DNA from 4 places in the Streptosporangium sp. NPDC002607 genome. Region 4 is predicted to be linked to each of the others. Evidence: riboswitches for the same ligand, from Rfam matches in the RefSeq annotation. Region 4 holds a riboswitch; each other region holds the start of a gene.
The links. Region 4 has a riboswitch for cyclic di-AMP ahead of ACWD3H_RS32820 (C40 family peptidase). Riboswitches for the same ligand answer to the same signal wherever they lie in the genome.

Region 1 (5,761 bases), on a different contig from region 4:
ATCACCCTGGCCAGCCGCTGCCGGGTGTACTCCCCCAGGTAGGTGACCACGTCGGCGTGCGCGCCGATCCTGGCGAGCACCCGGCGGCCGATCGGGAGCGCCGTCCAGCCCGCCTCGTGGCCGTGGGTGACCATGACGACGCGGCGGACCCCGGCCTCGCGCATCCTGGGCGCGAGCAGCCCGAGCGGTGCCGCCGCCCCGAAGACCACGGTCTCGCAGCCGAACTCGGCGATCAGTGCGGCCGCCCGGCGGGCGACGGCGGGGGTGGGCAGCATCAGCGAGGTGGGGTGCCGCACCACGGGGTAGGGCTGCCGCAGGTCGAAGTCCTCGCTGCCGGGCCACTGGGGGGCGTAGACGACGACCGAGCCGGGCGGGCGGCGGGCGATGAGACCGTACACGAACGACTGGATCCCCCCGGCGCGGGGCGGGAAGTCGTTCGTGACCACCAGCGTGCGCCTCATGGCTCGGAGAGACCGTTCAGCCGGGCCCAGGAGCGCGCCAGCGCGATGCGCTGCGGCGCGCTGGGATGCGAGGCGTAGAGCACGTACTCCACGAGGTCGGGTGACAGATCCGAGATGTTGGTGACCGCCAGCCGTTTCTGCATGGCGACGAACGTCGCCGGATCCCTGGTCAGGTCCAGCGCGTGGACGTCCGCACGGGCCTCGATGTGCCGGCTCACCAGGTTCTGTGCCGGTCCTGACAGCACCGTGGCCAGACTGAGCAACCCCATGACCAGGCCCACCGCCCTCGGGTCGCCGATGGAGGAGATCCCCGCGCGGCGCCGCACGACCCCCGCCGAGGTCACCACGTAGAGCAGGCACGCCCCGAACGCCGCGCCCAGAGCTCCGACGAGCGTACCGGAGAGCACGTCGCCCGCCTTGGCGTGACCGAGCTCGTGCGCGACCACCAGCTCGACCTCGTCGGCGGGCGCCCGGAGCAGCGTGTCGTAGACGACGATCCTGCGGGTCGCGCCGAATCCGGAGACGTAGGCGTTGAGCGCGGTGGTCCGCCGGGAGGCGTCGGCGACGAGCACGTCCTCCACCGGCACGCCGTCCCTGGCGGCCATGGCGAGCAGGTCGTCGCGGAGTTGTCCGGCCTCCATCGGCCTGAAGTCGTTGAAGATCGGCTCGATGAGCACCGGATAGGCGAAGGAGGCCGCCACCGTCAGCGCGAACGCGCCGGCCGCCGCCGGGATCCACCAGCGCCGGTAGCGCCGCGCCAGCGCGACCACCGCCAGAACCATGATCGCGGTCAGCGCGGTGCCGACACCGATGCTCTTGATCCGGTCGGCGGTCCAGGTCGGCCAGGTCTGGGTGGACAGCCCGAAGTCGCGCAGGTAGGTCTCCGACCACATCCCCAGCGGCCAGCGCAGCATCGCGACGGCCACCGACAGCGCCAGCACGCCGAGCAGCGCCCGCAACCACCACGGCCCCCGCAGCCGGCCGACGAGCCGCGCGCCCAGCGGGATGCCCACCAGCACCCCCGCCACCACCAGCGTCAGGCCGAGGGAGAGGTAACCCGGTACGCTGACCAGCTTGTCGAACGCCTCGGACCTGGCGATCTGCTCGGCCGTGAAGTCGCGGGCCGGATCGGGGACGACCGCCGGGGCCCCCTCGGGCAGCGCCCGCCAGGGCGTGGCGAACGCCACGACCGCCAGCGTGACCACCCCCAGCGCGGCCAGCGCCCACCCCGCCGGCCGCACGCCCGAGGGCGCGTCCGTCGTGCTCAGCGTCATCAAACACCTCCAGCGTGGAGCCCGAACCCGGGGCCCCGTCCTTTGGATCTTCTGCCTGCCGCGGTCGGCCGGACGGCGCCTCGCCGAGTCGTCACCGGTCACCGCGGCACGCCGCGGCTCCCTCCCGTGCCTCGCGAGGCACCCGCCGACCACTCCTCGCCACGGCGAGATCCGCCAGGTGAGCCCTGGACCGGGAAAGGACACAAGGATGTCAGGCGAGTTCCTTTTCGAGGTAGTCACGCCACGCCACGGTGAGTTGGGCAGGCGACAGGCCGAGCGTGCCGGTGACATCGCCACCGTAGAGCCTCACCAGAGCCTTCTCGCCGAAGCGCTCCGAGATGAACCGGCAGGCGAGCCAGGCCTCCTCGTACACCTGCGCGAGCCGCGGGGCGCCGGGGGCGAAGTCGGCGGGACCGGGGAGACGGGTGGGCAGGACTCCGGCGCGCACCTCGGCGGCCAGTTCGGCGGCGGCCGTCCGCACCGGGATCCCGGCATCGCGGTAGCCCACGTAGTCGGCGAAGCCCTCCGACAGCCACATCGGCACCCGGCCGCCACGGGTCGCGCCGGTGGCCACGTGCACGAGTTCGTGCGTGATCACCACGTCCCTGCCGGTCGTGCTGAGCCTCGCGTAGCCCGAGGGCAGGACGATCACCCGGTCCGCGGTCGCCATCGCGGCCAGGCCCCGGGTGCTCTCCGCTCCGGCGAGTGCCGCGGCCTCGGCGTCGGTGGCGGGGAACAGGATCACCGCTCGGACCGGCCCCCAGATCGCCGCGACCGCGCGGCGGGCCCGGTCGGCCCTGGCGGCCAGGTCCCGCAGGACGGCGGGCGAGACGTCGTGGCCGATCACGAGGGAGTGCTCGCCCCGGACGACGACGGCGGCACCGGGCCACAGGTCGCGAAGGTCGACGGGGAGTTCTCCGGCGCGGTGGAGAGGGTCGCGAGGAAGCGGGCCGGCTCCGGCCAGGAGAGGTCCCGTCCCGGCCAACGGGCCCACGCTCATCAGCGCCAGCATCCCGGCGAGCACGGTGCGGCGCCCCTTCGGGACGGACATAACGATGTGATGCTAGCGGAACGCGGGCCGGCGCTCCGGCCTTCGGGCCGGAGGTGAAGGCCCGCACGGGAGTGCCCGCCGGGGCGCGAGCGTGCCCTGACCTGCCGTGTTCTGCCGCCGGAAAGGTGATCCGGTAGCGCGGATCCGCGCCGGCCCAGGCCGCCGGCCACGCGCTCGCGGCCTTCGCCGGAAACGGAGCGGCCCCGTCCCCGCACATGTGAGGAACGGGGCCGACGCCCCTGCTCAGGCTCCGGGCCGGACCGCTCCGGCGAAGGAGGACCGGTAGTACCCCTCCAGCTTCACGATCCGGACCGTCTTGCCGCTGCTCGGCGAGTGGACCATCCTGCCCTTGCCGACGTACATGCCGACGTGGCCCTTTCCGCTGAAGAACATCAGGTCACCGGGGCGCAGGTGGCTCCACGAGACCTTCTTCCTGATCGCCCGGTACTGGCTGTGCGTGATCCGGGGAATGGACACGCCCGCCTTGCGCCAGGCGTATTTGACGAGCCCCGAGCAGTCGAACGCGCCGGGACCGGAGGCACCCCACCGGTACGGATCGCCGACCTGCTTCTTGGCCGTCGAGACGGCCTTGCGAGCCCGAACCTTCTGCAGGGCCGCCCTGCTCATCTTGGTCTTGACCTTGGTACCGGCCTTGGCCTTGTGCACGGTTCTCTTCGTGCTCTCGGCCTGCTCGGAGACTCCGGCCGCGGTGTTGACCAGGATCTCAGGGGTGCTGTCCGTCGTCGCCCTGGCCGCCGTCGGCCCCAGGGTGACCGCTCCGGCTGAGGCGGTCAGGGTTAGGGCGATGCCGCCGAGGGAAAGGCGGAAAAGGCGCGACAGACGGGTGTTACACGGGGTGGTAGACAGGATTTCTCCTTGGTGCTTCCACTGATGCCTACCGGGTTAGCTGACGGGTTCGGGCTTGGAAGATGCCCTACGGCGCAAATGCGCTGATTCACCCCTGGCCACGCTGTGTCGGGCCTTTTGGGTCCCCGGTTCCATGCCTCCTGGCTGCATAGATTCGGCGGGCCGCCGTGATGAGGTCCGTCCCCGGCAGGGGAACGGCGGCCGGTTGGATTTCTATAGGGACACCGGCCCGAAGACCGACATTCACCGCGACGGCATGGCTTGCACGTCGCGAGGCCAGAAGTTACCCCGATCTCCAACCTTCGGCAAAGCATTCGCCAAACAAGAAGATCAATAAGCCTTCGTGATCTTCCTGTTACCCCTGCTTAATGGCTATTTATGCTATTGAGATATGACTCTCGTCACACCCTAGGAATCACGCCCGACAAATCGCGATTTCTGTAATGTTCATCACATTTGCCATAATTCACGGTTGAAGCCGCGAGGGGCCCTCTCCCGCCGCGGAGCACGGGTCAGCGCCGGACGCACGTGTAGGCGCCGTAGATCGATTCCCTGAAGTCCGCCTCGACGATCTCGAACCCGGCGGCGTCGAACATCGGCTCGAGAAGCCACCGGAAGGTGCTGTACTCGGTGCGCAGATGCTCGGCGTAGTCCTCGCGGGTATAACCCAGCGCGGGATCGTCGGCCGCGCCGTCGAGCCAGCGGCCGAGCACGGCGTCGGCCTCGGCCGGCCGGAAATCGAAGATCAGATCGCGCAGGCGCAGGACGCCCCCCGGTCGTACGATCCGCGCGATGCGGTCGAGTGCGACCGCCTTCCAGAAGTCGGGGAGCTGATGGAGGGCGTGACGGGTGTAGACCGCGTCCGCGGGTGGCCCGGCGTGCTCGTAGGAGAGAAAGCCCGCCCGCACGCATTCGAGGTTGGCCAGGCCGTCCTCGGCGGCCCGGACGGTCAGGAAGTCGTGCATCGCCGGGGAGACGTCGACCGCCACCACGCGCCGGAACCGCCGCGCCGCGGCCAGCGCGAACTGCCCCGTCCCCGCGCCGAGTTCCACGACCGTCGCCGTCTCCCCCAGGCCGCGCCCGGCGAGCGCGGCGAGGTCCTCCCCCGGATCAGGCCTGCCCTGCTTGCGGTCGAACCCGGCGACGAACGCGGCGTCGAGGTGCTCGGGACCGGCATGGGCGAGTTCGTCGAGCATCCATGAAGTGATCATGTTCCGATGCTGGCAGCGCCGCCGCGCGCGACGCACCCGGTTTTTCGGCCGCCGGGACCCGCGCACCGCGCGTCAGGGGCGGACGGCTCCGACGAGGCGACGGCCGTAGGCCGAGAGCGGGACGACCTTGACGACGTCGCCGGTCTGCGGGGCGTGCACGATCTGCCCGTTGCCCGCGTACATGCTGACGTGGCCCAGGCCCTCACTGAAGATGAGGTCGCCCGGCTGGAGGTCGTTCAGCGAGACCTTGCGGCTGGTGCCCCAGCTCCACTGCTCCCAGGTGGTACGGGGGAGGCTGACCCCCCCGCTGCGCCAGGAGGCCTGGACCAGGCCCGAGCAGTCCCAGCCGCCAGGCCCCGTGCCGCCGTACTGGTAGGGCTTGCCGACCTGCGCGAAGGCGAACTGCAGGGCGGCGCGGGCGTTGCCCGAGGCGGGGCCGCTGTACTGGATCCCGGTGCTCTCGGGATTGCCCGTCTTGAAAACGTTGAGTTCGCGCAGGAGCTTCGTCTGAGCCCTGACCATCTTGTCGGCCTTGGCCTTCTCCTTGGCCAGTTCGCCGCGCGTCTCGTCGGCCTCGCTCAGCGCGCCCTTGGCCAGGTTCCTGTTGAGCCGCAGCGCCTTGGTGGCCTCGTCGAAGGCGCTCAGCGACTGGGCCCGGGAGGCCGACATCTGGTCGACCGAGGCCAGGCCGCTCAGCAGCGCGCCGGGGTCGGCCTGGTAGATCATGCCTTCCCAGCTGTTGACCGCGCCGAACTGGTAGGTGCTGACCGCCATCGCGACGAGCTCCTTGCGCAGCCCGGCGACCTGCTCGCTCTGCCGGGCGAGCTCGCTGTTCAGCGTCACGTACTTCTTCTTGGCCCGCTTCCACTTCTCCGAGGCCTGGTTGTACTTCTCGAC
Region 2 (5,761 bases), on a different contig from region 4:
GAGAAGGTCTCCTTCGACACCCACGCCCTGTCGGCCGGGCGGCCGCTCGAAGGAGCGGATTACCAGCGGGGCACCCTCGCCGGGTACGAGGTCCGCGAATACCTGCTGGCCAAGTGGGGGCGCACCTGCGCCTACTGCGGCGCGAGCGGCGTACCGCTCAACCTCGACCACATCCACCCCCGCAGCCGGGGCGGCTCTGAGCGCGTCAGCAACCTCACCCTGGCCTGCATCGGCTGTAACCAGACCAAGAACGCCACCCCCGTGCAGGAGTTCCTCAAGGACAAGCCCACCCTCCTGACGAAGATCCTCAAGCAGGCGAAAGCACCGCTGCGCGACGCCGCCGCCGTCAACACCACCCGCTGGGCACTGTGGCAGGCGCTGAAGGCCACCGGCCTGCCCGTGGCAGGCGCCTCCGGCGGGCGCACCAAATGGAACCGCTCCCGCACCGGCGCTCCGAAGTCCCACACGTTGGACGCGTTGCACGTCGGCGAACTGGAGAGCGTGACTGCCTGGCCGTCCACGGTCCTGGTGGTCACGGCGACCGGGCGCGGCACCTACGCCCGCACCGTCCCCGACCGATACGGGTTCCCCCGTCTTGCCCGGCCACGGAGCAAACTGCACCACGGCTTCCAAACCGGCGACCTGGTCCGGGCAAACGTCCCGGCAGGCAAGAAGGCCGGGGTTCACACCGGCCGGGTCGCCGTCCGCACCACCGGAAGCTTCAACATCACCACCCGGCACGGCACCGTGCAGGGCATCGGCCACCGCCACGTTCGCATGCTCCAGAGAGCGGACGGCTACGGCTACGCAACCCATTCAGAAACGCGGCACCGTGCCGCGTTTCCTCCCCCGTCTGAAGGCGGGGGTCTCCACGCTGGAGGTAACCGATGAAATCGCGGGCCTGACCGCCGAGCAGCTCGGAGAAAAGACCGCACCCCCTCGGAGCCGTCCCTGCTCGGGCTGGTCCGGCACATGGGCGTGGTCGAGCGAAGCCGGTTCCGGAACGTGCTGAACGGAGAGAACCGCCGGAACCTCTGGCGGCCCCCGGAATCCGGCGAGCACCCCGAATCCGACGTCGATGGAGCCGGTGTCGATGAGGCGTTCAGGGCCTGGGATGAGGAGTGCGCACACTCTCGCGGCATCGTGGATGCCACCGGGGCGCTGGACGTCACCGCGAAAGGGGCACCACGGTGGGACGATCGATGCGAAGGAGTCGCGAAGGCGGCCGGGGGAACGCCGTCAGGGGCGCCGCTCGAGCGAGCGGCGCCCCTGGGCGAGTGCGGATCGGCCCGCGTTCACCGGCGGGGTGCCGGGTGCCCGCCCCATGGGGGATGGCGCGGGCGGCGGGTGTGGATCAGTTGGCGTAGACGGGGTAGCCGTAGCCGACGACCTGGGAGACAGGCCGGATGCGCTGCTCGACGTTGCCGTTGCCGGTGTTGCCCTCGATCGTGGTGATCGTGCCGTCTCCGTTGTCCTTCTTCACGAAGCCGACGTGGTCGATGCCGTCGAGGCTCTTGCCGCCGGCCCAGTCGAAGTAGACGACGGCGCCGGGAGTGGGGGTGGTGCCCCAGTGGTGGTTGTTCTTGAACCACTTGGCGTGGGTGACGGTGTAGGCGTCCCAGCCCATCGTGGGCCGGATGCCGGCCATCTCGCCGACCCAGGAGACGAACATCGCGCACCAGGGGGCGTTGGCGTAGCCCTGGATGGTGCCGCCGTCACGGGCGACGGTCTCCTTGGCGCGCGGGGAGGACATGTACCACGAGTGGAACTTGGTCCCGCCGCCCTGGGAGTTCTCGCGGACGCCGATCTGCTTGGAGGCGAGGTCCAGGACCTGCGCGGCGGAGACCTTGGGCAGCCTCTGGGCCGCGATCTCGAGCGGGGTGCTCGCGGGCTTGTGCTGCGAGACCTCGGAGATCTTCGCGTCGGCGGGCGGGTTAAGAGCGGTGTGGCTGTCGGCCAGGGCTGCGGAGCCCACGGAGCCGGTCGCCAGGACGACACAGGCGCCCAGGAGGGCGCTCGCCACGCGGGGGGCGCTGAAGGTGGGGGTGAGGCGGTGCTTGGTCATAGCGGGGTTCGACTCCTTGCTTCGCTTCCATGCCGCCTACCGGGTTAGCTGACGGGTTCGGGCTGGGAAGTGCCCTACGGCGCGAGAACGCGCTGATTCACCCCAGGAACGTGGTTCCCCGGTTCCGCAGACTTCGCGGATTCGGCGGCCGTGCTCACCGCGGGCGGAGGGGTTCCGCCCAGGTGGAACACGGTCGGGCAATGTGACGGCAATGCTTAGATCTATACAGACCCAGACATTTGCCATGAACAGGACGAACGTACGTCACTCGGACAGACGATTACAAGTAGGACACATTGCCCTGACTTGGTGATACGTCCAAGTCGCAGGGGTACGACGGGGGGTCGCTTGGCCTGGGAAGGAGGCGGGTCACCCTCGTCCTCCGGCCGGTCGCGGTGGACGGGGTCGCGGCCCCGTCGCGGGCGGGATCCCCTGTTTCCTCGGCGATCCAGCCGTGTGGTACCCGCCGGTGGATCGCCTGACCCGGGATGGTATGGCATGATCGGGAGGCTCGCCGGTAAGGGTGTCAGGCCTTAACTTTTTGCAACAAATATTCGATGGTAAAAAGTGCGGAGCGGATGCGTCCCGCTCCCCCGGAAGGCCCGAACGAGGTTCGGCGGCTCAGGGGCCCGCCGGCGGCAGGGCGGGCCTCAGCTCTCTTGGCCGGACCAGGATCGGAACAGCGGGAGCAGGAACCGGTCGACCGTGTCCTCGACGAACTCCCGATCCAGTGGCTTACCGGTGAAGAGCAGCCGGTACCACACCAGCGCCTCGGTGGCCTTCCTGAGTTCCGCGGGGTCCACCGGCCCTGGCAGCTCGCCGCGCTCCCTGGCGCGTTCCAGCAGCGGGACGGTGCCGGTGATGTCGGGGCGGGGCACGTTGTCGCGCAGGGCGGAGGCCAGCTCGGGGGAGGTGAGGAACGCCGGAAACAGGCCGAAGATCATCGCCTGTTTCCGTTCCAGTATCCGGCAGAACCCGTCCACGACCCCGATCAGGTCCCCGCGCATCGACCCGGTGTCGGGCGGCGGCACGACGTCGATCTCAAGGTGGTTGCAGATCAGATCCACGACCAGCGCCTCCTTGCCCGCCCAGCGACGGTAGATCGTGGCCTTGCTCGCGCTGGCCCGCCTGGCGATCTGGTCGATGGACATCCGGTCGTATCCGACCTCGGACAGCAGACCGGCCGTCGCGTCGAGGATCGCCCGCTCCCGAGTGGGGTCGAGACGCAAGGTGCCTCCGGTGGTTCGCTAGTGCTGGCGGATCTCCCCGAATCGTACGCCGGTCAGCGCCTCGGACCTCTCCCAGAGCCTCGCCGCCACCGCCTCGTCCAGTGCCTTCGGCGAGGGGCGCAGCACTTTCGGCCCCGGGCCGATGTACTGCCCGCCTCTCGCCTCGGGAGAGGTGGCCGCGTACAGGGACGGCCTGGCGCCCTTGGCGACCGGCTGTGCCACCAGGCGCATCAGCGCGTTGAAGGGGCGGGTGAGGGCGCCCGGCTTCAGAATGCCGGTGGCGGTCATGCCCGGGTGGGTCGCCAGGCTCAGCAGCGCCGCCCCCGAGGCGTCGGCGCGGCGCTGCAACTCCACGGCGAACAGCAGGTTGGCCAGCTTGGAACGGCTGTACGCGGAGAACATGCCGTACCCGCGTTCCAGCCCCAGGTTCTCGAAGTCGATCGCGCCGAGGGAGTGCGCGTCGCTGGAGACCGTGACCACCCGGGCCGCGGAGGCGGCCAGCAGGCGTGGCATCAGCAGGCCGGTCAGGGCGAAGTGCCCCAGGTGGTTGACGCCGAACTGGGTCTCGAAGCCGTCGGCGGTGGTCCGCCGGGACATCGGGCCCACCCCGGCGTTGTTGACCAGCAGCTCCAGCGGCCCGTCGACGGTGTCCGCGAAGGCGCGTACCGAGCGGAGGTCGGCCAGGTCGAGCGCTCTCACCTCGGCCGTCGCCCCCGGCGCCGCCGCCCTGACCGCCTCCAGCGCGGCCCGGCCCCTGTCCGGGTCGCGTGCCGTCATGACGACCCTGGCACCGTGCCTGGCCAGCTCCAGTGCCGTCGGTACGCCGATGCCGCCGCTCGCCCCGGTGACCACGGCGGTGGAGCCGGTCAGGTCGGGAATCTCATCGGCTGTCCACATGCTCACTCCTCCGTGGTGTACGAAACGGTTCCGTACACCACGATAAAGATCGAAAAGACCGCGCGCAAGCACGCGTGGGCGGCTGTTCATCCGTGGTTCCCCGGCGCTTAAGGCCACCGGGTTAGCTTGGGTCAGTCGTGAACGGGTCATCACCCGGCGTGGAGGACGGTCGAGACCACGCGCGGGATCAGGGTTCGGCCATCGCCTGGGTGGAATCCCCGCTGCAGATGCTCTGCGCCGTGGAGGCCCACCACGCGGGGCTGCTCGGTGCCCGCAGCCACCTCGTGCCCAGGGCGAGGCTCCGCCCCCTGGCCGCCACCGGGCGCGAGCTCGGGCGCCTCACCCTGCCGCCGGGCCTGGAGCTCACCGCCGCGCGGCCGGACATGCCCAGGCCGCACCGGGGCGTGACCTGGGCGGTGGGCGACGCCTTCTCCGGCAAGGTCCAGTTCCGCTGGCTCACCGGGCGCCCCGGCCGTATCGTGATCGTCGACGACGGGCTGGCCACCATCAGGCTCCTGGAGCTGCTCGTCGGCCACGCGGGTACGCCCCTGCTGAGGGCCCGGGGGAAGGCGGGACGGCTCAGAACCGCCCTCGGCGCGGCGGCCGGACTCAGGTTGCGCGCCGCGGCCCGCTCGGGGCGGCTGTCGATCTTCACAGCGCTGCCCGTTCCCGCGGACCTGGCGAAGGCCGTACGGGCGAGAGGGGCCGAGCTGATCACCCACGACTTCGCCTGGCTGCGGTCGCAGCCGCTGCGCGTGCCCCGTCCCAAGGAGCTCACGGTCGTTCTCGGCACCTCGCTGGTCCGCAACGGCCTGATCCACCGCGACCACTACCTCGGCTGGCTGGCCGCTCTCGGCTCGGCCGGGCCGGTGGCCTACTTCCCGCACCGCAGGGAGGACCCCCACGATCTCGCCAGGGTCGGGGAGCAGCCCGGGATCACCGTCTACGGCGGCGGGATCCCCGCCGAGATGACCCTGCGCGGGCTGGCCGCCGGGCAGCGGGTACTGAGCCTGCCGTCCACCGCGGTCACCTCCCTGCGGGTCCTGCTCTCGGCCAGGGGCGTCCCGGTCGAGACGGTGGACGTCCCGGACGAGTGGTGGACGGTGGAGGCGGCCCCCTCGCTCCGCTCCCACCTGTCGATGTTCGCCCATCACGACACGGGAGCCACCGGGGCATGACCTCGTGACCTCGTGACCCCGCGGCCGGAGGCCGGTGGCGTGCCGCCCCGGGATGCGAGCCGCGCCGGGTCCGCCCATGTGAAATCGGATATGAAGCGGGGGATCCCCGTTGGAGGTTCTCGTTGAAGGTCCTGGCCGTGGCCGACTCTGACTCCTACCTGAAGTGGGCGGCCTGCCTGCTGCGGGACCTGCCCTCGGGATGCACGAGGGAGCTGGCGGTCATCCGCACCCCCATCACCCCGTCCCCGGCGCAGATCAGTGCCGCGGTCGCGGGCTCGGCGGCGGATCCGCCGGTGCTCTCGGCCCGCGCGCTGCGCCGGGCCGCCGAGCGGCTCGGGCCCGACGTGGTGCTCGCCGCCTGCACGGGGCCCGTGGTGGACGTGCTGGTCGGC
Region 3 (5,761 bases), on a different contig from region 4:
CTAGGGGCTGTTTGAAGTTCGGATCATCATGTGGTTGAGGTGAGGAGTCTTAACGACATGATCGAGCCCCGGAGGTAGAGTCCGGCCTCGTAGCTCTCCGGGGCTTTGTCGTAGCGGGTCGCCAGGCCACGCCAGGTCTTGATCTTCTGGAAGCAGCGTTCGACAGTGTTGCGCTGCCGGTAGCGTTCCGGATCGAACGTGACGGGCCGCCCACCGGCCGCCCCCTTCTTCTTCCGGTTGGCTTGCTGGTCACTCTTCTCCGGGATGACCGCGCTGATCCCACGGCGACGCAGATAGGCCCGGTTGGCCTTGGAGGAGTAGGCCTTGTCCGCGGCCACCGCTGCAGGGCGAGTCCGGGGCCGGCCCACCGGCCCGGTCACGCGGATCTCGTCCAGGACGGTGGTGAACTGCGGGCAGTCAGCGGCCTGCCCAGGCGTGAGCACGAAAACCAGCGGCAACCCCGCGCTATCGGCCACGGCATGGATCTTGCTGCTCAGTCCGCCTTGGGATCGGCCGAGCGCGGCCGCCTCCGCCCGAGCTTCACGGCGTCGCCGGATGGCGGCGCGATCGTCCGCCTGTGGCGCGTCGGCATCGGGTGGGGCCTGCGGCGCGTCACCCGCAGCACCGGCGGCTGCTCGGGAAGCGGAGCCCCCTTTTCCTCGGTCAGCGCCTGCTCCAGCGCGTCCAGGGTTTCCCCGGCGACCGCCAGCCCGGCCGAGTCCTGATGCGCCCGCACGATCGTGGAGTCCACGCTGACCAGTTCCAGCCCGACCTGTCCTCGCGATGCGGCCTCGGCGATCAGCGCGTCCATCAGGCCCTGGAACACGCCGCCTTTGGCCCAGGAGTTGAACCGGGAGTAGACGGTGGACCAAGACCCGTAGCGTTCCGGGACGTCACGCCAGCTGGACCCGGTGCGAAACCGCCACAAGATCCCGTTGAACTGGTCGCGCACCCGCCGTGGCAGCGGCCCGGTCGCCGCCAGCGGCAGCTGCGGCTCGATCAAAGCCCACTCGGCATCGGTCACATCAAAGCGTGCCACATCCGAGTTCTACCAGTCACGGCAGCTAACCACCGATCCTCATCTAGATCCGAACTTCAAACAGCTCCTAGTACATCGAGATGTGCGGGTGGTCGTAGTGGTTGGCGGTGATGCCGCCGCGGTTGGACATGGTTCTCCAGCCGGAGCCGTGGTTGATGCGCTGGCGCCAGATCACGTACTTCACTCCGAGCTTGGACTTGTTCTTGATGGCCCAGGCGGCGATCTCGTCGCCGAGCCGGAGGTTGGCGGCTGAGGGCATCGTGCCGCCGGTGCTCATCATGAAGTCGCAGGCGCGGCCGAGGGGGTGCTCGCCGCCGTCGTTCGCGGACCGGTAGCAACCGACGGCGTACGGAAGGTTGAAGCGTCTCTTGACGGCCTCACGCATGATCCGGGTCCGGTCGGTGATGTTGTCGGCGCCGGTGGGGAGTTGCGGGGCCCAGCTGCCGTCGGCGCGGCGCCCGGAGCCGACGGGGGCGAGCTGGTCGAGCCTGTTCTTGATGTCCTTGATCAGATCTTCGACCTCGTCACGCTGGGTCTGCATCTCCTTGGCCTCCTCACCGATTTCGTCGGTGAGCCTGGCGGCCGTCTCGGTCGCCCTCTTCCTACGTTCGAAGCTCTCGGCGAAGCCCTGTAGGTGCGCGCTCTGCTGGGCGGTGAGCTGCTCCATCACCGCTGCTCCACCCATGTCGTCGGCGAACAGCAGCGCGGGCAGCCCTCCGATGCTGCTCTGGTAGCGGAGCTGGACTATGGAGTCGACCTGCTTTTCCGCCCTGGCGTAGAGGTCGGAGGCCCTGGCCAGGTTCTGCTTGGCGACGGCCTCGGCCTTCTGTGCCTTCTTGAGGGACTCGCGCTTGGCCGCGTATGCCTCGATCAGCCCGTCGACCTTCTTGCCGAGCTTGGCCAGCTCGGCGCGGAGTTTGGCCTCGGTCGGCTTGGGCTCCGCGCTTCCCGCGGTGGGGGCACCGAGGGTGAACGTGGCGACCAGGCTCAAACAAAGGGCCAGAGCCGCATGCCGACGGAACGTGGGGGACGGGGCCGCCACGAACTCTCCTCTCCTTCCGCCTACCGGGTTAGCTGACGGGTTCGGGCTGGAGAACGCCCTTCCACCGAAGTGGTTTCACCCCAGGTGCGGTGGTTCCCCGGCTCCCGGGCGATGCGCCTGGGATTAGGCATATCGGCTGTTGCAGCCGATGTGGGAAGGATAGTAGTGGTAAACACAGGGTCACGCGACTTCAAGACGAGACCAATTGGTGATTAGTTCGTGACAACAGAGCGCAGAAGGTGTGCTGCCTCCTCGGGCAGCACGTCGTTCACGAAGGCACCCATGGCCGACTCGGAGCCGGCGAGATATTTCAGCTTGTTCGGTGCGCGGCGGATGCTGAACAGCTCCATGTGCGCGTACGACAGGTCGCGACCGGTGTTGACCGGCGCCTGGTGCCAGGCCGCGATGTAGGGCATCGGCACGCCGAACAGCCCGTCGAGGCGGCGGAGCACGTCGGTGTAGAGCGGTCCGAACGCCGCGCGCTCCGCGGGCTCCAGTCCGACCAGGTCGGGGACCTGCCGGTGGGGGTAGAGGTGAACCTCCACCGGCCAGCGCGCCGCGGCCGGGACGAACGCCGTCCAGTGCTCGTTCGAGGCCACCACCCGGACCCCGGCCTCCCGCTCCGCGGCGAGCACGTCGGCGAACAGGTTGCCGCCGGTCCGCTCCCGGTGGCGCCCGGCCGCCCCGAGGGTCAGCTTGGTGCGCGGGGTCACGTAGGGGTACGCGTAGATCTGGCCGTGCGGGTGGGCCAGAGTGATGCCGATCTCGGCTCCCCGGTTCTCGAAACAGAACACCTGCTCCACGCCCGGCATCGCCGACAACTCCGCCGTACGGTCGATCCAGGCCTCCATGACCAGCTCCACCTGCTCGGGGGGGAGCATCGCGAATGAGGAGTCGTGCTCGGCGGTGAAACAGACCACCTCACAGCGGCCGACCCCGGGGCGGACCTCACTCAACCCGCCGACCTGCTGATAGTCGCCCAGATAGGTGGAGAACGAGGGGAACCTGTTCTCGAAGACCGCCACGTCGTAGGCCGCGGAGGGGATCTCGGTGAGGTTGCCGGAGGTGGAAGGGCAGAGCGGGCACTCGCTGGCCGGGGGCAGAAAGGTGCGGCCCTGGCGGTGTCCGGCCACCGCGATCCACTCCTCGGTCAGCGGGTCGTAACGCAACTCGGAGGCGGCGGGGCGGGGCGGCAGGTCGCGGCTGTCGACCGCTCCGCGGTCGGCGTCGTCGCGGCGGTCGAAGTAGAACAGCTCCCGGCCGTCGGCCAGGTGGGTGATCGTACGCTTCATCGGCCGACGCTCTCGCTCTCCTGCTGTGGCTCTGTGATGATCAGCTCTCCCACCGAGGCGGCGAGCTCCTCGCGGGCCTCCTCGGCCAGGCCGGAGTCGGTGACCACGATGTGGGCCTGGGCCAGCTCGGCGATCGTGCTGATGCCGACCGTGCCCCACTTGGTGTGGTCGGCGAGCACCACCAGGCGGTGCGCGGAGGCGACCAGCTCGCGGTTGGTCTCGGCCTCCAGCAGGTTGGGTGTGGTGAACCCGGCTCGGGCGCTCATCCCGTGCACGCCGAGGAAGAGGGTGTCGACGTGGAGTCCCCGGATCGCCGTGACCGCGACCGGGCCGACCAGCGCGTCGGAGGGGGTGCGGACCCCGCCGGTGAGCACGACCGTGCGATCGGCCCTGGGGGAGCGGTGGAAGACGTCGGCGATCCGGATCGAGTTGGTGATCACGGTCAGCTCGGGCACGTCGGTCACGTGGTGGGCGAGCGTCCAGGTCGTGGTTCCCGCGGAGAGTGCGATGGCGGTGGCGGGCCGGACGAGCCGGGCGGCCTGCTGGGCGATCGTCTCCTTCTCCGCCTGCTGGCGCGCCGACTTGGCGGCGAAGCCCGGTTCCTCGGTCGAGCCGGACCCGGTGGCGGTGGCGCCACCGTGGACCTTCTCCACCAGCCCGCGCTCGGAGAGCACCTCAAGGTCGCGCCGGATCGTCATGTCGGACACGCCGAGCTCCCGGACGAGATCGGCGACCCTGACCCCGCCCCTGCTCCGCACCCTCTCCAGGATCGCCTGCTGCCGCTGCTGGGCGAGCATTGACTCACTCCCTTTAATTCACCAGATTCCACCAAAATACCACGGCGGGTACCGGGAAATACTGTTGAATTATGGTGGTCACCTGCTCACAGCCGCTCAAGCTCCGCCATGATGTTCGCCCGCGCCGGCTCCTCCAGATCGGCGATGTGGAAGATCGCCGTAAGGTCGAGCAGTGAGCGCAGCACCGCGGCCCTGCCGGACCTGAAAGCGTCGTCGGGCACGAAGGCGTACTCCTCGCGCACGGCGGTCGCGTAGGCGGCGTAGACCTCCGGCGACGCGCCCAGGATCGCCAGGTCCGCGTCGGACAGCACGGCCCCGTCCGCGTCGCCCGGTGCGGGGGCGTGCGTGACGGTCAGCCTGACCAGCCGGGCGACCGTGGCCACCGCCTCGGGGGAGAGCCCCATCTCCGGCAGCGCGCGCTCGGCCAGGATGGCGCTCCGCTCCTCGTTGTCGCCGCGCCGCGGGTCGTAGACGGCGTCGTGGAACCAGGCCGCCAGCCGTACCAGGTCCGGGTGCTCGGCATGAGAGGCCAGGGTGTCGATGTGGGCGAGCACGGCCTCCAGGTGGGTGGTGGTGTGATACCTGCGGTGCGGCTCGTCGTACCGGGTGATCAGTTCACGGCCGAGGGGTTCGGCCTCGGGGCCGGACAGGGACAGCCAGCGGGCCATCAGCTTCTCGCGCATGAGGGCGAGCCTAGAACCTGGCCGGAGGGGAGGATCCTCAGGTGCGGGAGGCGCTGATCGTCAAGGTTGGGGCAACGCACCCACCGGAGCGGGGCGGATCGCGGTTCGGGCCTTGTGCGCCGGGCGTCGCAGGAGGAACGTGAAGGTCTGAACCGGTGGCATCGAGTCCCGTACGGGTCCGGAATCACGGGTCCGGAATCACGGAGGCCGGCACTCGCGGGACCTGGAAGGACCTCAGGGAAGGGGTGGTCGGCATGGCCAGAAGATCGCGTAAGGGCAAGGCCCGCAAGAAGCACAAGGCCAACCACGGCAAGCGGCCGACCGCTCGCTAGCCGTACTGATCACAGAGGCCGAGTCCACGGGGACGGGCGGTCACGCGCGGCGGCCCCAGGAGGCCAGCAGCCGGGTCTGCGCGTCGGTGTCGGAGGGCACCTTCCGGTGCTCTCCGGCCTGGTGCTCCCCGACGGCCGCGGTCTGCCGGTAGCCGGGTTCCGCGTCGGCGAACCAGGTGGCGCAGGCCGCGACCAACTCCGGGTCGAGCCGCTCGTCGGCGCCGATGGCGCGGGCCAGGTCCCAGGTGTGGATGAGGGCGTCGGCGAACAGTTCGGTGATGTACTCCCGGCCGGGCACGTCGCCGAAGGGCAGGTGGACGACGCGGTCGAGGACCCGGTGATCGATCGCCGCCTGGATGGCGGGCACGGCCGAGGTGTCGAACGCCTTGATGGGGTCGTCGCCGAGCAGGTCGCCCTCGAAGGCGTCGCCGATCTCCGCGTGGGCCCGCCCGGCCAGCAACTCGGGAGCCCACAGGTTCTCGCCGACCACGTGGTTGACGAGGGAGCGCACGTCCCAGTCGACGCACGGCGTCGGATTCTCCCACTGGTCGGGGCCGATCCGGTGGACGAGAGCGC
Region 4 (5,761 bases):
CGCCGCGTCGATCACTATCTCCCGCACGCCGGTGACCCGCTGGATGTCGAGGACCGTGTCGGCGTCGCACGCCGACAGTGAGTGGCCGCCACGGTGCCGCGCGTAGGTGTCCGCCGAGGTGTACCCGAGCAGGACACGCTCACCGGCCTGCGTCGTGCCGAGCACGACGGAGCGGTCAGGTCGCACGGCGACCAGGAGTCCCCATTCGGCAAGCGCCGCCAGCAGCCGGTGCGGCTCGCCGTGCTGCGCGAGTACGTTGCCGAGAGCGGGGTTCCCGATGCTCATATGAGGAACGATAGGTAGTGACCCACGGCTTATCAGGGTAATCGCGAAGTTTTCTTAGGATCAAGACCAACTTGAATTTTTGGCGCATGGGATGCGTCAGGGGCGGGTACCGGCGTGCTGGATCATGGAGGCGGTCGCGTCTCGCATCTCGGGACACTCGTGAATACGTTCACAAGCGCCGATAGACTACGTGAGGTCCGTGCACCCTCACCGCCTAGTAAGGATCCAGCCTGTGAACAAGCCCGTCGTACTGGTCGCCGAGGAACTTTCCGAGGCCGGTCTCGCGGTCCTGGGCGCGGACTTCGAAGTCCGCCACACCGACGGCGCCGACCGTGCCCAGTTCCTGCCCGCGCTCGCCGACGTGGACGCGCTCATCGTGCGCAGCGCCACGCAGGTCGACGCCGAGGCGATCGCCCACGCGCCCAAGCTCCGCGTCGTCGCCCGCGCCGGTGTCGGTCTGGACAACGTCGACGTGGAGGCCTCCACCAAGGCAGGCGTCATGGTGGTCAACGCGCCGACCTCCAACATCACCAGCGCCGCCGAGCACACCGTCGCGCTGATCCTCGCCTCCGCCCGCAACGTCGCCCAGGCGCACTCCGCGCTCAAGGGCGGCGAGTGGAAGCGCTCGAAGTACACCGGCGTGGAGCTCGACGAGAAGGTCGTCGCCATCCTCGGTCTCGGCAAGATCGGCCAGCTGGTCGCGCAGCGCCTCCAGCCGTTCGGCGTCGAGCTGATCGCCTACGACCCCTACCTGCAGCCGGCCCGCGCCGCGCAGATGGGCGTCCGCCTGGTCACGCTGGAGGAGGCCCTGCGCGAGGCCGACTTCATCACGGTGCACCTGCCCAAGTCCAAGGAGACCATCGGCCTCATCGGTGACAGGGAACTGCACGCGGTCAAGCCGAACGTCCGCCTCATCAACGTCGCCCGCGGCGGCATCATCGACGAGAACGCCCTCTACTCCGCGATCAAGGAGGGCCGCGTCGCCGGGGCCGGCATCGACGTGTTCCCGAAGGAGCCGGTCACCGACAGCCCGCTCTTCGAGCTCGACCAGGTGGTCGTCACCCCGCACCTGGGCGCCTCCACCCACGAGGCCCAGGAGAAGGCCGGCACCCAGGTGGCGCGTAGCGTGAAGCTCGCCCTGGCCGGGGAGTTCGTGCCCGACGCGGTCAACGTCCAGGGCGGCGCCGTCGCCGAGGACGTCAAGCCGGGCCTGCCGCTGGCCGAGAAGCTCGGCCGGGTGTTCACGGCTCTCGCGGGCGAGGTCGCCACCAAGCTCGACGTCGAGGTACGCGGCGAGATCGCCGCCCACGACGTCCGCGTGCTGGAGCTGGCCGCGCTCAAGGGTGTCTTCACGGACGTGGTCGAGGACTCCGTCACCTACGTCAACGCCCCGCTGCTGGCCAAGGACCGCGGCGTCTCGGTCGAGCTGGTCACCAGCGCCGAGAGCCCCGACTGGCGCAACGTCGTGACGGTCCGCGGCGTCCTCGCCGACGGCCGTGCGGTCTCGGTCTCCGGCACCCTGTCGGGTCCGCGGCAGATCACGAAGATCGTCGAGGTCAACGGCTACCAGATGGAGATCGAGCCGACCGACCACCTGTCGTTCTTCACCTACACCGACCGCCCCGGCGTCGTCGGCGTGGTCGGACGCATCCTCGGCGACCACTCGATCAACATCGCCTCGATGCAGGTGGCCCGGGACGTCAAGGGCGGTAAGGCTCTCATCGCGCTCACCGTCGACACCGCCATCCCGGCCGACGTGATCGACCAGATCGGCGCGGAGATCGGCGCTGACAGCGGCCGCTCGGTCGACCTGGCCGACTAGGGCCTGTCCCGCGGATCTTGCCGTGGCGAGGATCGGCCAGGTGGTGTCTCGCAAGGCGGAGGAGGGAGCCGTAGCGTGCTGCGGTGACCGACGACAACGCGGCGAGGCGCCGCCTGGGCGACCGCAGTAGGCAAAAGATCCACCGAGGTGGCCGCCGCCCCGCACTGTGGGGCGGCGGCCACCTTTCGTCTCAATATGTGAGAAGTGTGTACGCCGGGCGAGACGGTGTTCCGGCCGCCAGGTAGCCTGGGATGAAATGCGCCAGGTCCCAGCCTGCCGCGACGGGGCCTGACAGGGGTGGGCCGGCAACTCTCCGGCGCCACGCCCCAGATCACCGGTCCGTGATCCGGACCCGTGACATCAGGCCTGGTCGGAGCCCTGATCGGAGTCTCGACCATTGCCCCTGCTCGCATGCGACCGAGACGAGATTCGCCATGTACGACATGTATCCCTGGAACCACGCCGAAGAGGTCAAGGACGAGGCCGCCGAGGCGCTCCAGACCGCCCTGGACCGCCGGGACAACGGTGGTTCCCCCATCCACTGAACCTGTTCCCAGTGCCGGCGGGGGTCCCGCGGCTGATCAGCCGGTGTGTCTCATCCGCCGGTCGCGATCTCGATCTGCTCGGTCGACTTGACCCCCTGCGGATCGGGGCGCACCGCGCCGACGAAGGAGGACCGGCGCCAGGCGCTGAGCTTCTCCTCCTTGACCACGTCGCCGCTTCGCGGGGCGTGGACCATGTAGCCGGGTCTGGTGATCATGCCGACATGGCCGAGGCCGCTGAAGAAGGCCAGGTCACCGGCCTTGAGGTCCTTCCAGGCGATCTTCTTGGAGAAGGCGGCGTACTGGTCGGTGGTGACGCGGGGCAGCTTGATCCCGGCGGCGCCGTAGGCGCGGAGCATCAGGCCTGAGCAGTCGAAGCCGCCGTTGCCGGTGCCACCCCAGACGTAGGGCGTGCCGCGCTTGGACATGGCCCACTTCACGGCCTTCTGCCAGGCGGGCCTGGGGGTCGCGCTTTTCAGTGCCGCCTTCAGCCTGACGGTGCCGAGCGCGGGAACTTCGGGGGAGGGGAGAGGGGAGGCGGCCAGGGCCGCAGTCGGCGCCATGGCCGAGGCCGCGAACACCGCGGCACCTGAGACGAGAATGGACAGGACGCGGGAGTACATCTTGCCGGACAGGATGATTCCTTCCATAAGGCCGGCCGGGTGAGCTGTCGGGCTCGGGCGTGGAGGCCGCCCTACGGCGCGAGAGTGCGCCGATTCGCCCCAAGGAATCCCGTGATGGCGGCCGGGAGCGCGCTCCGGGGGAGGAGCGGGTTCCCGGGGGCCCGGTGGATCCCGGAAAAAGTGGTTCCCCGGCTCCGTACGGGCCGGTAAGGGGATGGTCCGTACGGATTAGGCGTCGATGTGAATGGGGAGGACGATAACGAAACCTCGCGAAACGGTCAATAGGGAGCAAAAAAGGACAAAGTGATCACACGGGTGGACGCGCGGACACGTCCGAAGAGTGAGACCGGTGTTCGATCACCGAGACGGACAGGTAAGGTGCCTGCATGGATTCGCGTAACATTCGCCTGGCGGTCATCCCCGGGGACGGGATCGGAGTCGAGGTCGTCACCGAGGGCCTGAAGGTCCTCGAAGCGGTCGGCACCAAGGTGGAGACCACCACGTACGACCTCGGAGCCAAGCGCTACCACGAGACCGGCGAGACCCTGCCCGACCCGCTGCTCGACGAGCTACGCGGATACGACGCGATCCTGCTCGGCGCGGTCGGCGACCCCAGCGTGCCCCCGGGCATCCTGGAGCGCGACCTGCTGCTCAAGCTCCGCTTCCAGCTCGACCACTATGTGAACCTCCGCCCGGTCAAGCTCTTCCCCGGCGTCGAGACGCCGCTGGGCAAGGCCCGCCCCGAGGACATCGACATGATCGTCGTCCGGGAGGGCACCGAGGGCCCCTACGCCGGTGCCGGAGGCGCCATGCGCCGCGGCACGCCGTACGAGATCGCCACCCAGGAGTCGCTGAACACCGCCTACGGTGTCGAGCGCGTGGTGCGTTACGCCTTCGAGAAGGCGGTGGCCCGCCCCCGCAAGAAGCTGACGCTGGTCCACAAGACCAACGTGCTCACCTACGCCGGTGACCTCTGGGCCCGCACGTTCGACCGGGTCAGCGTGGAGTACCCCGAGGTCCAGACCGACTACTGCCACGTCGACGCGGCCTCGATGTTCTTCGTCAGCCAGCCGGAGCGCTTCGATGTGATCGTCACCGACAACCTCTTCGGTGACATCCTCACCGACATCGGCGCGGCGATCGCCGGTGGCATCGGCCTGGCGGCCAGCGGTAACGTCAACCCCGACCGCACCGCGCCGAGCATGTTCGAGCCGGTCCACGGCAGTGCCCCCGACATCGCGGGCCAGGGCAAGGCCGACCCGACCGCCACCATCCTGTCGGTCGCCATGCTCCTGGACCACCTGGGACTGGCCGACGAGGCGGCCCGGGTCGAGCAGGCCGTCGCCGACGACCTGCTCGAGCGGCTGGCCGGCTGGGCCGGCCGGACCACCCAGGAGATCGGTGACGACATCACCGCGCGAGTAGCCGGCTGAGGAAGCCGCCCCCTCGACCCCGATGCGCCTGGCGGCTCCTACGAGCCGCCGGGCGTTTTTTGTTTCCCACGCACTGCCGGTTTTCGGCATGGATGCAGTAGTTTCCCGTTACCCGGTCCAACGCAGAATGGACCCGAGGGTAAGCCAGACATCAAGATAAGGATCCGCGTCATGACCACCGCTCAGAAGCTCAGCTTCGACGTGCAGCTCTCCGACCACGCTCGCACCGCGGCCGAGCGCGAGCAGGTAATGGTGGCTCCGGGGTTCGGCCAGGTCTTCACCGATCACATGATCTCGATCGACTACACCGAGGGCGAGGGCTGGCACGACGCCCGGCTCATGCCGTACGGCCCGCTCAGCCTCGACCCCGCGACCGCGGTCTTCCACTACGCGCAGGAGCTCTTCGAGGGCATGAAGGCGTACCGCCAGCAGAACGGCGCGATCGTGACGTTCCGCCCCGAGGCCAACGCCGCCCGCTTCAACACCTCCGCGCTGCGGATGGCCATGCCCGAGCTGCCCGAGGAGACGTTCGTCGAGTCGCTGGAACTGCTCGTCCAGACCGACCGCGAGTGGGTGCCGACCACCCCCGGACACAGCCTCTACCTGCGCCCTTTCATGATCGCCACGCAGCCTGCGCTCGGGGTCAACTACCCCTCCAGGAGCTACAAGTACATGGTGATCGCCTCTCCGGCGGCGGCCTACTTCGGTGGCGGGCAGGCGGTCAGCGTCTGGCTCTCCACCGAGTACACCCGCGCGGCCCCCGGCGGCACCGGCTTCGCCAAGTGCGGCGGCAACTACGCGGCGGCCTTCGTGGCCCAGCGCCAGGCCGTCGAGCAGGGCTGTGACCAGGTGGTCTGGCTGGACGCGAGCGAGCACCGCTACGTCGAGGAGATGGGCGGGATGAACCTGTTCTTCGTCTACGGCGACCGCCTGCTGACCCCGGCGCTCACCGGCACGCTGCTGCCGGGCATCACCCGCGACTCGATCCTCGCCCTGGCCTCGGACCTCGGCCTGCGGGCGGAGGAGGGGCGGCTGTCGATCGAGGAGTGGCAGCGG

Region 1: another riboswitch for cyclic di-AMP. It lies ahead of ACWD3H_RS10905 (C40 family peptidase); the one in region 4 lies ahead of ACWD3H_RS32820 (C40 family peptidase).
Region 2: another riboswitch for cyclic di-AMP. It lies ahead of ACWD3H_RS29865 (CHAP domain-containing protein); the one in region 4 lies ahead of ACWD3H_RS32820 (C40 family peptidase).
Region 3: another riboswitch for cyclic di-AMP. It lies ahead of ACWD3H_RS18400 (coiled-coil domain-containing protein); the one in region 4 lies ahead of ACWD3H_RS32820 (C40 family peptidase).

The regions. Positions count from the first base shown of each region.
Region 1 covers NZ_JBSFWD010000007.1:177,305-183,065, reverse strand. Annotated here, with positions in the region: gene ACWD3H_RS10920 (glycosyltransferase family 4 protein) at 1-461, opposite strand, end outside; gene ACWD3H_RS10915 (M48 family metallopeptidase) at 458-1,735, opposite strand; gene ACWD3H_RS10910 (hypothetical protein) at 1,947-2,786, opposite strand; gene ACWD3H_RS10905 (C40 family peptidase) at 3,030-3,452, opposite strand; cyclic di-AMP (ydaO/yuaA leader) riboswitch at 3,664-3,823, opposite strand; gene ACWD3H_RS10900 (class I SAM-dependent methyltransferase) at 4,166-4,864, opposite strand; gene ACWD3H_RS10895 (C40 family peptidase) at 4,937-5,761, opposite strand, start outside.
Region 2 covers NZ_JBSFWD010000031.1:373-6,133, forward strand. Annotated here, with positions in the region: partial or broken gene iscB (RNA-guided endonuclease IscB) at 1-891, shown strand, start outside; partial or broken gene ACWD3H_RS29860 (mycothiol transferase) at 922-1,455, shown strand; gene ACWD3H_RS29865 (CHAP domain-containing protein) at 1,355-2,065, opposite strand; cyclic di-AMP (ydaO/yuaA leader) riboswitch at 2,084-2,222, opposite strand; gene ACWD3H_RS29870 (TetR/AcrR family transcriptional regulator) at 2,716-3,294, opposite strand; gene ACWD3H_RS29875 (oxidoreductase) at 3,313-4,191, opposite strand; gene ACWD3H_RS29880 (hypothetical protein) at 4,350-5,369, shown strand; gene ACWD3H_RS29885 (DUF6716 putative glycosyltransferase) at 5,507-5,761, shown strand, end outside.
Region 3 covers NZ_JBSFWD010000014.1:155,638-161,398, forward strand. Annotated here, with positions in the region: partial or broken gene ACWD3H_RS18395 (IS5 family transposase) at 27-1,039, opposite strand; gene ACWD3H_RS18400 (coiled-coil domain-containing protein) at 1,107-2,030, opposite strand; cyclic di-AMP (ydaO/yuaA leader) riboswitch at 2,085-2,221, opposite strand; gene galT (galactose-1-phosphate uridylyltransferase) at 2,294-3,373, opposite strand; gene ACWD3H_RS18410 (DeoR/GlpR family DNA-binding transcription regulator) at 3,370-4,170, opposite strand; gene ACWD3H_RS18415 (HD domain-containing protein) at 4,257-4,853, opposite strand; gene ACWD3H_RS18420 (50S ribosomal protein bL37) at 5,108-5,185, shown strand; gene ACWD3H_RS18425 (TIGR03086 family metal-binding protein) at 5,226-5,761, opposite strand, start outside.
Region 4 covers NZ_JBSFWD010000036.1:88,920-94,680, reverse strand. Annotated here, with positions in the region: gene ACWD3H_RS32830 (hypothetical protein) at 1-285, opposite strand, end outside; gene serA (phosphoglycerate dehydrogenase) at 518-2,107, shown strand; gene ACWD3H_RS32820 (C40 family peptidase) at 2,703-3,299, opposite strand; cyclic di-AMP (ydaO/yuaA leader) riboswitch at 3,287-3,517, opposite strand; gene ACWD3H_RS32815 (3-isopropylmalate dehydrogenase) at 3,659-4,705, shown strand; gene ACWD3H_RS32810 (branched-chain amino acid aminotransferase) at 4,877-5,761, shown strand, end outside.